Regions from separate parts of the Alteromonas sp. I10 genome, predicted to be linked through region 1. Evidence: predicted binding sites of a transcription regulator. Region 1 holds the regulator's gene; each other region holds the start of a gene.
The links. The regulator FNR, encoded in region 1, switches genes on or off when oxygen is low (the NO sensors DNR and NnrR bind a similar motif). The targets are predictions, from matches to a motif close to TTGATCTAGATCAA.

Region 1 (4,418 bases):
GCACGCTCACAAAAGGCAAATTTACTATTTCAAATGCCTGGTACGTTGACGGCGTGGATAGTAATAGTGCGCTATCAATTGCGCGCGCTTTGGAGTCACGCTCTGAACATCCGATTGCCAAAGCCTTTAGCGACGGTATAGCCTTTAGCGACGGTGTAGCCCTAAGCGAGACTTCTGCCTCTAGCAGTAGTGCTGACGCCATCGATAACACGGTACACAAAGTGACTAATTTTACCGTTACGCCAGGAGGTGGTATCAGCGGTGAGATCAATGACACGTTGTTTTCTATGGGATCTGCAGCATTCAGCGTTCACGAATCACAGCTAAAACTCATTGAAGCGTTCCCTTCAGCTAACGTGTTTCTCACGGTTAAGGGGCGTATTATGGCGGCGTATGAAGTAAAGGATTCACTAAGAGAAGATACGCAAGAAACTCTCGATATATTAGCTGTAAGCCATACCCTCGCCGTTTTAAGTGGTGATACACAGCAAAACGTTAATGCGCTTACCGCACCATTGCCAATTTCGACCGTTAAAGGTGGCCTAACACCTGAGCAAAAGTACGAAGCCGTTCAAGCTATGCAGCAATCTGGCGCGAAAGTGATGATGATGGGTGACGGTATTAACGACGCTCCAGTTCTTGCCAGCGCTGATGTGGCAATTGCAGTGGGTAATGCCACAGACGTGGCTAAAACTGCCGCCGACGTGATACTGCTTGGCGATCAGCTGCTTTCTGTACCAGAGCTTATTCGAACTGCGCATCAAGTGAAGCAAAAAATAAGGCAAAATATCGGCTGGTCGGTAGGTTACAACGTTTTGATCTTACCTTTCGCCGTATCAGGCCTACTTTCACCGTGGATGGCTGTTGTTGGTATGTCGTTAAGCAGTATCATTGTGGTCACAAACTCAACGCGACTTTTGAGCAAATAGCATGAGTATTATTTACGTATTAATTCCAATCGCCATCATCATTGTTGCCGTCGCTATTGTGATATTCTTTTGGGCGGTGAAAACCAATCAATTTGAAGATTTGGATCGCCAAGGGTATAGCATACTGTTTGACGATGATCTTCCGCCAGAAGAAAAAAAGCTAGCTGAGCAACGCAAGCAACTTCAAGACAGTAAAGTAGACAAAAGCCAAGCGCCACATGGAAGGGATTAACTACTTCTCTGCCTTTCTTATCGGCTTAGCCGGTGGAGTTCACTGTGTGGGAATGTGCGGTGGAATTGTCGCTGCGCTAAGGATGGTTTCGCCTAAAGGCGCTTCAGCACTACCCTATACCCTTGCCTATAACATGGGACGTATAGTGAGCTACACCATCGCCGGAGCAATAACCGGGGCACTTGGAAAAATTGCAGCAGATTATATACCTCTTGCCAACTATGCCCTTTCCCTACTTAGCGGAATCATGTTGCTTCTACTGGCGTGTTATTTGGGTAAGTGGTGGACTGGCTTAACAGTGCTGGAAAATGCGGGTAAAGGCCTATTTTCCAAAGTCCAGCCGCTTTCAAAACGCTTTTTGCCATTTAAGACCCCTTTAAGTGCGTTGCCTTATGGTTTTATTTGGGGTTGGCTTCCTTGCGGTTTGGTGTATTCCACACTTACCTGGTCTCTCGCGGCGGGTAACGCGCTAGAAGGCGCTGCTATTATGTTCTTCTTCGGTTTGGGTACATTACCCACCTTGCTCGCTGCAAGCGCTGGTAGCCAATATATTGTTCGAAGTTTTCAACATAACCATTTTAGACAAATTATTGCAGTAATAATGGCAATATATGCAGCTTATCTTATTCATGGCGCAATCGTTTAAAAATGGGTGTATTATTGTCGGGTATTCTTTTAGAGAGCGTGCATTATGAGCAAAGGAAGCCAATTTTCTATTCACTGTCAAAACTGTAGTTTCAGTCACCTGTGTTTACCGGTGGCGTTAAACAAAACAGAAATCGAGTCTCTTGACGATATTATTGAACGCAAGAAGCCGCTTCATAAAGGTGACACGCTGATTCAAACTGGTGATAAATTCCGTTCTCTATTTGCAGTGAGAACCGGTTCATTCAAATCATTTGTGACTAATACCGAAGGTGAAGAACAGATTACCGGCTTCCACTTTCCTGGTGATATTATCGGTTTCGATGCATTAAGAGAGAACAAACACCAAAGCTATACTTCTGCGTTAGAAACTGCCATGGTGTGTGAGCTTCCCTACGAGACCCTCGACGAAATGTCAGTGCAATTTCCAAAGCTACGCCACCAGATCATGAGCTTCATGAGCGCTGAAATAAAACAAGATCACGACATGATCATGCTTTTAAACAAGCGAACCGCAGAAGAGCGCTTACTGTATTTCATCTCACACCTGTCGCAACGCTTTGAAGAGCGTGGCTTTTCCCATAGAGAATTCCACTTAACCATGACGCGCAACGAAATTGGAAACTATTTAGGATTAACGATTGAAACGATTAGTCGTCTGTTAAGCCGTTTTCAAAAAGACAACATCATAAAAGTAGACGGCAAGCTTATTACTATTTTGGATTTCGATAGGCTAAACACCAAACTAGCGGCGCTTAACGGCCCTAGCGTTGTCTGCGGTTAGTCCTTTTTAAGTGTTAAATAAGGCGCGCACTAAGCGCGCTTTTTTGTAACCTGTGTTAGCCACCTACCTGCCCTTTCAGCGCCACGCCGGTTGCTCCATATTCAATTAGGTAGGTTCACTCATGGTCGCCTCGTAAAATTCTTGATCTAAAACAACTTACGTTTTTCCCAATGTCGTTTATAGTTAGTATTAGAAAGCTTCGATTTCGACAGCCGCTACTAAGTTTCGTAGTTAGGGGGACGTTATGATTGAGTGTAAACGAATTCTGGCCGTGGTAGATGCCGAGCGCGATAACCAACCTGCACTAAGCCGAGCTTATGAACTCGCTTCAAAAACAGGCGCTTCAGTTACCGCCATGATGGTGGTATACGACTTATCTTATGATATGACGACCATGCTTAGCCCGGATGAGCGCGAGTCAATGCGCGATGCAGTTACAAAGGAGCATGCAAAATGGCTTGCCACCCACTTAAGAGAACAAGGATTCACTGAAACTGATATCGTTGTAGAATGGAATAATCGTGCGTATGAGTCGATTATTTACTACACCCTAAACAATCAGATAGATTTAGTGGTAAAGGCAACCAAAAAGCACGACGATCTTGCTTCTGTTATTTTCACCCCCACCGACTGGCATTTAATGCGTAAATGCCCTCGCCCAGTATTGCTCGTTAAAGAGCACGACTGGCCAGAAGGAGGAGAGATTATTGCTGCAGTAAACGTAGGCAGTGAAGACGATGAGCATGCCGCACTTAACGATAAGCTCACCCTCATTGCTAACGACTACGCCTCTTTATTGAAAGGTAGCGTAAATTTGGTCAACAGTTACCCTTCTACACCACTTAATATCGCCATAGAAGTACCTGAGTTCGACCCCGATACCTACCACGACGCGGTAAAAAATCATCATTTAAAAGAAATGCGTAGTCACGCGTTAAAGTACGGTATTCCTGAAAACAAATGCGTAGTAAGAGAAGGCCTTCCGGAAAAAGTTATCCCGCAAGTGGCAAAAACACTGGATGCAGAGCTGGTTGTTATTGGTACCGTTGGCCGTGTGGGCATTTCAGCGGCCCTAATTGGTAATACTGCAGAACACGTGATCGACGAACTCAATTGCGATGTGCTTGCTATTAAGCCAGATGGATTTGTGTCGCCGTTGTCGCTGTAATCTTTTCATCAGTACCGCATAGCCCGTGTTTGCCGTTACTTAGCGGCCAACACGGTATGTCACCAACAAATTTAACCTCACAAGCATGGTCTCGAAAAGCCGCTTTAATGTATAATGGTGGCTTTATCACAAACCAAGCTAGTTAATTATGAGTTTAGGCACAAACAGTGCTGACGCGTCGCCATTAAATGCTGCGCAAAGTAAGCAAAAGTACAACTTCAACAAACTTCAGAAACGACTTCGCCGCAATGTGGGTAAAGCCATTGGCGATTTCGGTATGATTGAAAACAACGACAAAGTAATGGTGTGTTTATCTGGCGGTAAAGACAGCTACACCATGCTAGATATTTTATTGTTTTTAAAGAAGATTGCGCCTATTCACTTTGATATCGTTGCGGTTAATCTTGACCAAAAGCAGCCTGGTTTCCCAGAACATATCTTGCCTGAATATCTAGAAAGCATTGGCGTTGACTACAAAATTGTAGAAGAAGACACCTACTCTATTGTTAAAGACAAAATTCCAGAGGGAAAGACAACATGCTCTCTCTGTTCTCGCTTGCGCCGTGGTATTTTGTACCGCACGGCAAAAGAGTTAGGTGCGACTAAAATTGCATTAGGTCATCACCGCGACGACATGCTAGAAACGTTTTTCCTCAATAT
Region 2 (4,418 bases), on a different contig from region 1:
AATCGAGCATAAAATCTGACGATGGAAGGTTCATTGTTTGATATCGTAGCTCACCAATAAAAGCACGGGCAGCTGGCCCCAACGTATCGCCGTCTTCAAAAGACAGATAAAGGAGCGCCTTACGCAATGCTGCATTATTATCCAGGGGAAGGGGAACGAGTGTACCGTCTTCAAGCTCATCTTTAATTATTGCTATAGGCAGCCACGCAAAACCCAACCCCTGAGCAATAATATCTAATGACGTTCTAACGTGGCTTACGGTCCAGCGTTGCTCTGCACCTAACCAGCCCACATCAGCTTTACGCTCCGCAGATGAATCCCTTACCACAATTTGACGATGCGCTTTTAAGTCTTCCAGTGTGAGCGTTCTATCTAATTGGTGTAGTGGATGGTCGGCGTGAGCGACAGCTGCAAACTCAATTTCGCACAAGTCTTCGCTAAAGCCATTTGGAAATACGAAAGGAGAGATGCCTAAATCAACTTTACCATTGCTCAAAAGTGAATTTGCGCCACTGAGCACAGTTTCTTCTATCTCGATACGAAGCAGCGGGAACTCAGCAGAAACTTTCGCTAGCACGTTATAAAGCAATTCAGACGGAAAAATAATATCCACCGCTATGCGTAAAGTTGTTTCTGTGCCAGATTGAAGGCTATTGGCAACGGCCTCGAGCTTGTGCGCTTCGCTCAGCAAAAAAGAGGCACGGCGATACATAAGTTCGCCTTGCGGAGAAAGCTGGACTTTACGTCCAATATTCTCAAACAACGACACACCAATGGCGTTTTCAAGCTTTTGAACCGCGTGGTGAACGCTCGATTGACTTTTGTGAACTTCAGCAGCAGCTTGATTAAAGCCGCCTGCATCGACGACGGCTTTGAACATTCGCCATTGTTCTAACGTAGATTTCAGCATACAGCGCCTTAAAACTCTTAATTAACAATACTTATAGCATACACGTGGTTAAGAAGTCATTTTCGGTTTGCTTGGTTTATCGTGGGTACAGGGCATGTCACCACCGAAACGTTCTCATAGCCCATTTTTATAAGTTGCTCTGCTGCTAGTTTTGCTCGAATGCCCGATGCACAGTGAATATAAAGTGGCGCTGAAGCATCTTTAAACTGTTCCAGTGCCTTCATTTCGAGCACGCCGCGTGGTATGTGAAGCGCAGAAGGTACGGGCTGATTGGCAACTTCGGCACTCTCCCGTACATCAATCAGTATACCGCTATTGTTTCGGCACTCACTGGCCGCTTGCTCCGCAGATACAGTGCGTAAGTTATCGTCTATGTTTTCTATTCGAGTCTTCATATCTATAAGCATACTTTTCCTTTTTGCCTAAACTTGGTTAAAATAAGTAAAATCTAATATATTGATGTCAGCGTAATAAAACAATGTAAAATACAGGGATTCGTCGCATAAATTGGCAGGTCGGCAAAATGTCTTATACTTTAGTATAGTAAATGGCTAAATTGGTGCCGAAATACTTTACAGATAGAGAGTGCTTATGTCCGAGGATATGGTAATAGGTTCAGATGATATAATGGAACACGCTGCGGAAGCCGAGATCTTCCTAAAGCAATTCGCGAATAAAACACGCCTTATGGTGCTTTGTTCGTTGCTGAAAGAGGAAAAATCGGTAACCGAACTTCTCGAAGTTGTTAGCGTCTCGCAGCCAGTGATTTCTCAGCATCTTGCTTTATTGCGAGAATCAAAGATGGTGGCCACAAGAAGGGAAGGTCAAACTATTTACTACCGCTTAGCAGACGAGCGCGTCAAGCGTTTGATTGCTTTGATGTACGAATTTTTCTGCGAGTAATCTTCTTTTTGTATCCTAAGCTACAATGTCCGCCTTCAACAACGGACATTGTAAAGTTCCTAACTAAAAATCGCCAACAGTGACATTCTTCGGTTATTAATTTCCTTTTTTATTCAATTGCTCGCAAAGCATAGGCACATAGCCTTCTTCAGATATTTTTTCACTTTCCACTTCAGGTCTATCAACCAATTCGTCGTGACTTAAATTCACTACTACGCTGTGCGCCGCCCAGTCGATACTTTCAATATCGCTAGGTAGAAGTGCGAGATGTTTGCCACCCGGAAGCCAGTTGTTGGTATCTACCACTAGCATGATTATCTTCCAGCTTTCGGTGTCAATGACGAAGTTACTGATGTGGCCAACGTTATCAGTGGTTGTAGCAACTTCATATCCACCAACTTCGCCCACTGCTCTTAGGTGGTTGGTGCTCTTTTTCGGGTTTTCAGTTTCAGACTCTTCAGCGCGCTGTAATTCGACCAGTTCATTTGGATGTGCGAACTCCCCCCAAGCTCCTGGTCCAATCCAGTAGTATCCGTAACCAAAATATTTGAAGAGATTTTCTTCGTATTCACGTGACACAGGCTTATGTTCGTCAATAGAGGGGCTGTTTTTTAATGTATCAACTGTCATATTGATATGAACAGACTCACTATCTTCATCTAACTGTTTGACAGATATAGGTGATATCACCACTTTACGGCTAAGCGGTAGCCAAGTATTGGTATCTGCGACCAAGTAGCGAACAGTGAAGGTTTCGTCATCGAAAAGGATATCGCGGATGCCGCCCACTTTGTCATCTAGGGCATGTATTGAAAAGTGAGTAAGCTGTTTTGAACTAATGATCATCGTTGCGCCTCCTTTGCATGGGCTCGTTTTTCAGAATGAAATGCACAATTCACTGCACATCACTCTGTATTACTACTAAGTGTAGACAGTCCTTAATGTTTCTTCATTTTGTTCTTGTCTGAAGTTGATTGAGATCATTTGTTCAATAACAAAAAAGCTCGCCGGAGCGAGCTTTTTAGTAATGCTGTAGCATTATGCTACATCGAATTCTTCATCAGAGTAGTCTTCATCATAGTCTGATTGGTTACTCGCACTGCTGTGAAGGGTGTAGAAGTGCTTTTTGCCCCTTGCTAATCTGACGTATTTCGCCCAGGCTTTCTCTAGGTTATTGCTAGCTTCAACTTTACCTGTAACGAATTCGACGAAATGTCTCTCATCATCACTTTCAGGCGACAATTCGCCACTTTCAAGTCCTAGCAGTGTTTTGCCGTAGTGGGTTAGAAGATCGGCTTCAGTAATACTGAAGTCACCTGATTTACGAAAACCGTATGGAAACTTCTGACGGTCAATATAAGGTTTTGCAGATTGTCGAATAGCTAAACTTTTCATGTTGTACCCAACGTAATGTTTTGTTCAGCGCACTTTTAAGATAATTAAAAACGAAGATAAAACAAAAGATTTTTCTCTTATCAATAAAAAATTTTTAACGGTATAAAATCTAACACTAAATTTTAGATTACGTTTGAAAAGTATACAGAAAGTGCGAGGGTATAACCTCAAGCGTCATATGCCTAAGTTTTTGAAATTAAAGTAAAATGTAGGTATTTAATTATTGGCCCTGCAACGGGCGTCGCTATAACACGAGCGTAATTGAGTTGGACGTTAAAAGTCTATGAAAATCACTGATGGGAATAATCAAAAATTCTTGTCGCTACGATGATTAAAATTCGTTTTCTATTTTGTCGCTTAAGATAATAATTGAGGTGTGTTAACAACCCAGAGAAGTCAATGAGTAAAGACTATCGTTACCAGCGTGATGAATGGGACTCGGTAGAAGAGGAAGATTTTCACGCTAAAAAGCCAAATTCCAAACGTCAAAGTACTGTAAAGGAAAAGCAGAAGCGTGACCTGCAACGCCGTGACAAACAGCGTCGCCTGCACCAAGAAGAGTATTAATTCAGCGAGTTGGTGAAATTTTAATAAAGCGTACCGTTTATAGCGGTGCGCTTCTGTGCTTTTGTGTTTACTTGCCGTATTATCTGTGTCAATTTAGACCCACTTTGATTCGGTTGTACAATAAGCATGGATATACGCTTTCTCACCACCTTTATAGAGGTGGCAAAAACTCGTCACTTTGGTAAAGCGGCTGAAAACCTTTACCTCACTCAATCTGCAGTCAGTGCGCGCATAAAGCTACTTGAAGAGTATTTTCATACCACGCTTTTTATTAGGCAACGCAACAGTATACAGCTCACTCAATCTGGTGAGAAACTTCTGCCTTACGCTAGGCAATTATGCGCAACGCTAAACGAAGCAAAACAAGAGCTCCAAATTCAATCCTCTGAATATGTTGTTTGCGGCGCAACACAGCTGGCGAGCGAGCTGTTATTGCCTCAGATGCTCAGTCACCTACACAACTCGTTTCCCGATTGGTCAGTAAAGGCTGAAGTTCTTACGTTAGATACCCTTTCGCGACAATTGCACGAAAGGGTGACAGACTTATCATTCTCCACTGAACCGTTGAAATCTGAAGAAGTAAACAGTGATGTATTACTAGAGCAGGATTTGGCGCTATATAGAATTGGACAAGCGTCTGAGA
Region 3 (4,418 bases), on a different contig from region 1:
TTCGCTTCTCACCTTGCTCAACGATAGCCCTGACACGTTTTACAATATCTGAAGTATCGGGGCGCTTTTGTGTCCATATGTAGAAAGCTTCAGCCGCTTGCTCAACCAGCATCCCTAATCCATCTATTTGCGTTTTGACACCAAGTTCGGCCGCATCTCTCATAAAGCGCGTGGGTGAGTTTTTATAAACCATGTCGTACACCACTTCACAGTTTTGTAAAACACCATCATTTAAACGGCACGGCAATTCATTGCTTAAACTGGCGGCTGTTGAATTGATAATAATATGAGGCGCAACATCTGCGATATCTTCAAGCGCAGCCACCTGCACTTTAGCGTTTGAAGCGGCACTTGCCACTTCCTCAGCTTTCGCTTTGGTTCTATTGGTGATGGTTAAAGAGGTGGCCCCTGCTTTTAATAACGGGGAAATTACGCCACGGGCTGCGCCGCCGGCACCAATAAGCAACACGCGCTTACCCTTAATTTCCACACCGCTGTTAAGCAGATCGTTTACCAGCCCTACACCATCAGTGTTGTATCCCCATATTTCTCCGCTGTCACCATTCATTAGCGTATTAACAGCTTGTGCATCTTTGGCTGCTTGGTCGTCTACCTTTGCCAAGTTGAATGCATCAAGCTTAAAAGGCATGGTGACGTTACAACCTACCGCGCCTTCCTGAGCTAAAAACGCGTTGGCGGCATCTACAAAACCGTCTACTGGCGCAAGTATCTTTTCATAAGAAATATTTTCTCCCACTTGTTCAGCAAACATTTGATGGATAGTTGGTGATAAACTCTGTGCAATAGGATTTCCGAATACAGCGAATTTTTTCATGGGAATACGAGACTTATTTAATATAAAGAAGAAAAGCGATAATCGTGCTTCGCAGAGTACACCATATGAACGTATAGGTGGAGAGGAGAAAGTACGGGAATTAGCAAATACGTTTTACGACATAATGGAAACCGATCCACTCGCCAATGAACTGCTAGCTATTCACCCCCAGCCATTAGACAGAATTCGCCACGTGTTCTTTCTCTATTTAAGTTTATGGCTTGGTGGTCCTGATGATTACCAGCAGCAGTATGGCCACCCGCGTCTGCGTGCACGCCACCTACCTTATACCGTAACACCAGAGTTAAAAGCGCAGTGGATGTATTGCATGCGAAAAGCCATGTTTAAAACGGTTGAAGATATCGCCTTAGCTCAACAGTTGATAGACGCACTTGATCAACTCGCCAATCACATGGTGAATACAAAATAAAAAAGCGCGTTGAAAGGATTAACCTTTTAACGCGCAACTCCCCTGTTACTGTCTACGCTCTTTATGGCGCATAAAGTAGTGCAATTGTGAAAGCCTAATAGTTAATAAGGCGTGAAACTAAGAATTAGAATGTGTAACCCACCGATAAGGTATACACCCAAGGATCTATTTCAATATCACTTACCTTTCCAGCAGCATCACCCACTTTGAAGGTTGCTTCGGTATCTATATCAATGAATCGAACCGATGCATTAACATGCCATTTTGTATCAATTTGGTAATCCATTCCCACCTGTGCTGACAAGCCAAATGAATTATCAAGCGATAGGTCGCTTAAGCCAGCTGTTTCATTCGCACCTGTAAACTCTTCATCAAAGATAAAGGTATAGTTGATACCTGCACCAATGTATGGCTGAAACGCAGAGCTGGCATCATTAAAATAGTAGTTTGCGGTAAGCGTAGGAGGAAGATGCGTGACTTCACCAAGCTGATTACCCGTCCCTAACGGATCAGCAACAGAAAAATTAACGTCGTGCTTAAAGGGCGTTGCGGCAAGCAGCTCAATATTAATATTGTCAGTAATAAAGTACGCTACGTTTAGACCTAGCTGAGTATCGTTATCGATATTAAGAGCCACGCCAAGATCAGTTCCACCCGCGACGATGTTAGAGGTAGATTCGTCAGGAGCAACGGTAGTAAGACCGCCACGAACAATCCAGTCGCCCTGCTGGTGAGCGCTAGCTAAAGGTGAGAGTGCAGCAAGTGTAAGGCAAAGTGCAGATGCAGATAAAAAGTGTTTGCGCATGATGTGTCTCTTTTGTGTTTAACTAAGATGGCGATACTTTACGCCTGTGGTTAAGAGAAACATTGATCCAGCGCAAGTTTGATAACTCACTGAAACACAGATGATATTCCACCTTGATGTAGATCAAAAAAGCGCCGCATTAACATTAATACGGCGTTTTTTAGTCATTAAAGATGAAAGCTGCTATCGGCGGTCCGCGTAAGGATTTAAGCGGAGCCTTATTTAATAATTAATCACCAATCAGTAGGTTTTAACCAGTCTGTCAGCTTGGCTTCGGCGCTACCCGGTGCAGGTGTATAACAATACTCCCAGCGCGCGAGCGGCGGCATCGACATTAGAATTGATTCCGTACGCCCGCCGGTTTGCAGTCCAAATAAAGTGCCTCGGTCGAATACAAGGTTAAACTCAACGTAGCGGCCCCGGCGGTAAAGTTGGAAATCACGCTCTCTTTCGCCGAAATCGGTTTGCTTACGACGTTCAACAATAGGAACGTAAGCATCGATGAAGCCATTACCAACAGCCTGCATAAATGCAAATGACTGTTCAAAGCCCCATTCATTCAGGTCGTCAAAGAATAAACCGCCCACTCCGCGAGTTTCATTGCGATGCTTTAAGTAAAAGTAGTCGTCGCACCACTTTTTGTACTTAGGGTAGACGTCATTGCCAAATGGTTTGCACAACTTCTTTGCAGTGTCATGCCAATGCAAAACGTCGTCTTTAAACGGATAAAATGGCGTCAAGTCGAAGCCGCCGCCAAACCACCAGATAGGTGCTTCGCCCTCTTTTTCTGCAATAAAAAAGCGAACATTAGCATGTGACGTTGGGATGTACGGGTTATGTGGATGAATAACGAGTGATACACCCATTGCTTGAAAGTTTCTTCCCGCAAGCTCAGGGCGATTAGCCGTTGCTGAAGCCGGCATTTGACTGCCAAACACATGAGAAAAGTTAACGCCGCCTTGTTCAATCACCGCACCATTTTTTAGTACTCGAGAGCGGCCACCGCCACCCTCTTCTCGCTGCCAGCTGTCTTCAACAAACTGGCCCTTACCATCGGCAAGTTCAAGGGTTTGGCAAATGGTGTCTTGCAGCCCTAGTAAATAGCTTTTTACTTGTTCTATTACTTCAGCGGCATTTTTACCGTCCAATAATTCTGCTGATGTCATGCTCTTATTACCTCTGCTGTGTCGCCATCGCGAATGGTACTGGGTTTAGTTGCACCACCTACTTCCCCTTCTATATAGAAAACGGAATCAGCGAATACGGCTTTTGCTTCTTCAGTGGTGATGGCTGGCGGTTGGCCGGTCAGGTTAGCGCTTGTGGAAACTAACGGTTTACCTAACTTGTTGCACAATTCCACTACTACAGGGTGATTAGTTACGCGCACCGCTATTTTACTATGCTTGCCGGTTAACCAAACTGGCGCAGATGACGACTTAGGTAATAGCCAAGTATTAGGGCCTGGCCAGCTCGAAAAAATATCGGTGCGTCTGTCAGGGCGAATGGCGTTGTCGTTAACATAAGGCAGTAGCTGACTGTAGTTTGCTGCAATCAATATCACGCCCTTTTCTACCGGTCGCTGTTTTATCTCTAACAGCGCATTTACAGCGGCTTCATTGTCGGGGTCACATCCGATGCCCATTACCGCTTCGGTTGGATAAACGATTAAACTGCCAGCTTGGAATGCGGCAACAACAGGGTCTACTTCAGGTGAGTTAGCCTCAACGGGGGTAAACGTGTTTACGTTCCCATTTTGGATATCAGACATGGTTTTAATCTCTACGTATAGTTCTTCGTTTAGTTGTTCGTATAATTACTTTTTAAAGCCACAACTAGGCTGAGGACACTGTAACTGCCCCTTTTTATCTATCAATACTCCCCAACCGCAATCTGGGCAGCTTTCATTAACCGGCGTGAAATTTAGCACATATCGACATTGTGGATAATGGTTGCACGCAAAAAACTGTTTGCCGTATTTGTTAGTACGCGAGATTAGATGCCCTTTCTTACACTTTGGACAATCCACCAAAGTATCTTCTTTTTCTTTAATGGGCTCTATGTGATGGCATGAAGGAAAATTGGTACAGCCGATAAACATGCCAAACCGCCCTTTCTTTATGGCTAAGTCGGATGCGCATTCAGGGCAGGCTACACCGTCTAAGGTTTTCAGTATGGTGGTTTGTTTATCGTGAAGTGGCTTACTAAAGCTACATTCCGGATAGCCCGTACACCCGATAAAAGGGCCGGATTTACTGTTCTTTATATGAAGAGGTTTACCGCACTCGGGGCAATCTCCGAAATTATCATCGAGAGCATGCTCGTGCGCTGAAAAGAGTGAATGGTCTATT

Region 2: BZA03_RS10320 (PRC-barrel domain-containing protein) is a predicted target of FNR. The motif match lies at 2,784-2,797, and genes of this name have one in related genera.
Region 3: BZA03_RS19375 (OmpW family outer membrane protein) is a predicted target of FNR. The motif match lies at 2,184-2,197, and genes of this name have one in related genera.

Annotation. Positions count from the first base shown of each region.
Region 1 is NZ_QJJN01000007.1:149,534-153,951, forward strand. Features, by position in the region: gene BZA03_RS14385 (heavy metal translocating P-type ATPase) at 1-929, shown strand, start outside; gene ccoS (cbb3-type cytochrome oxidase assembly protein CcoS) at 931-1,161, shown strand; gene BZA03_RS14395 (sulfite exporter TauE/SafE family protein) at 1,148-1,807, shown strand; gene fnr (fumarate/nitrate reduction transcriptional regulator Fnr) at 1,853-2,590, shown strand; gene uspE (universal stress protein UspE) at 2,835-3,758, shown strand; gene ttcA (tRNA 2-thiocytidine(32) synthetase TtcA) at 3,907-4,418, shown strand, end outside.
Region 2 is NZ_QJJN01000004.1:296,105-300,522, forward strand. Features, by position in the region: gene BZA03_RS10305 (LysR family transcriptional regulator) at 1-910, opposite strand, end outside; gene BZA03_RS10310 (rhodanese-like domain-containing protein) at 967-1,317, opposite strand; gene BZA03_RS10315 (helix-turn-helix transcriptional regulator) at 1,502-1,813, shown strand; gene BZA03_RS10320 (PRC-barrel domain-containing protein) at 1,910-2,659, opposite strand; gene maoP (DUF413 domain-containing protein) at 2,852-3,208, opposite strand; gene BZA03_RS20415 (hypothetical protein) at 3,608-3,775, shown strand; gene BZA03_RS10330 (LysR family transcriptional regulator) at 3,902-4,418, shown strand, end outside.
Region 3 is NZ_QJJN01000012.1:147,647-152,064, reverse strand. Features, by position in the region: gene aroE (shikimate dehydrogenase) at 1-835, opposite strand, end outside; gene BZA03_RS19380 (group II truncated hemoglobin) at 834-1,265, shown strand; gene BZA03_RS19375 (OmpW family outer membrane protein) at 1,390-2,070, opposite strand; gene hemF (oxygen-dependent coproporphyrinogen oxidase) at 2,304-3,236, opposite strand; gene BZA03_RS19365 (Sua5/YciO/YrdC/YwlC family protein) at 3,233-3,838, opposite strand; gene BZA03_RS19360 (type I DNA topoisomerase) at 3,884-4,418, opposite strand, start outside.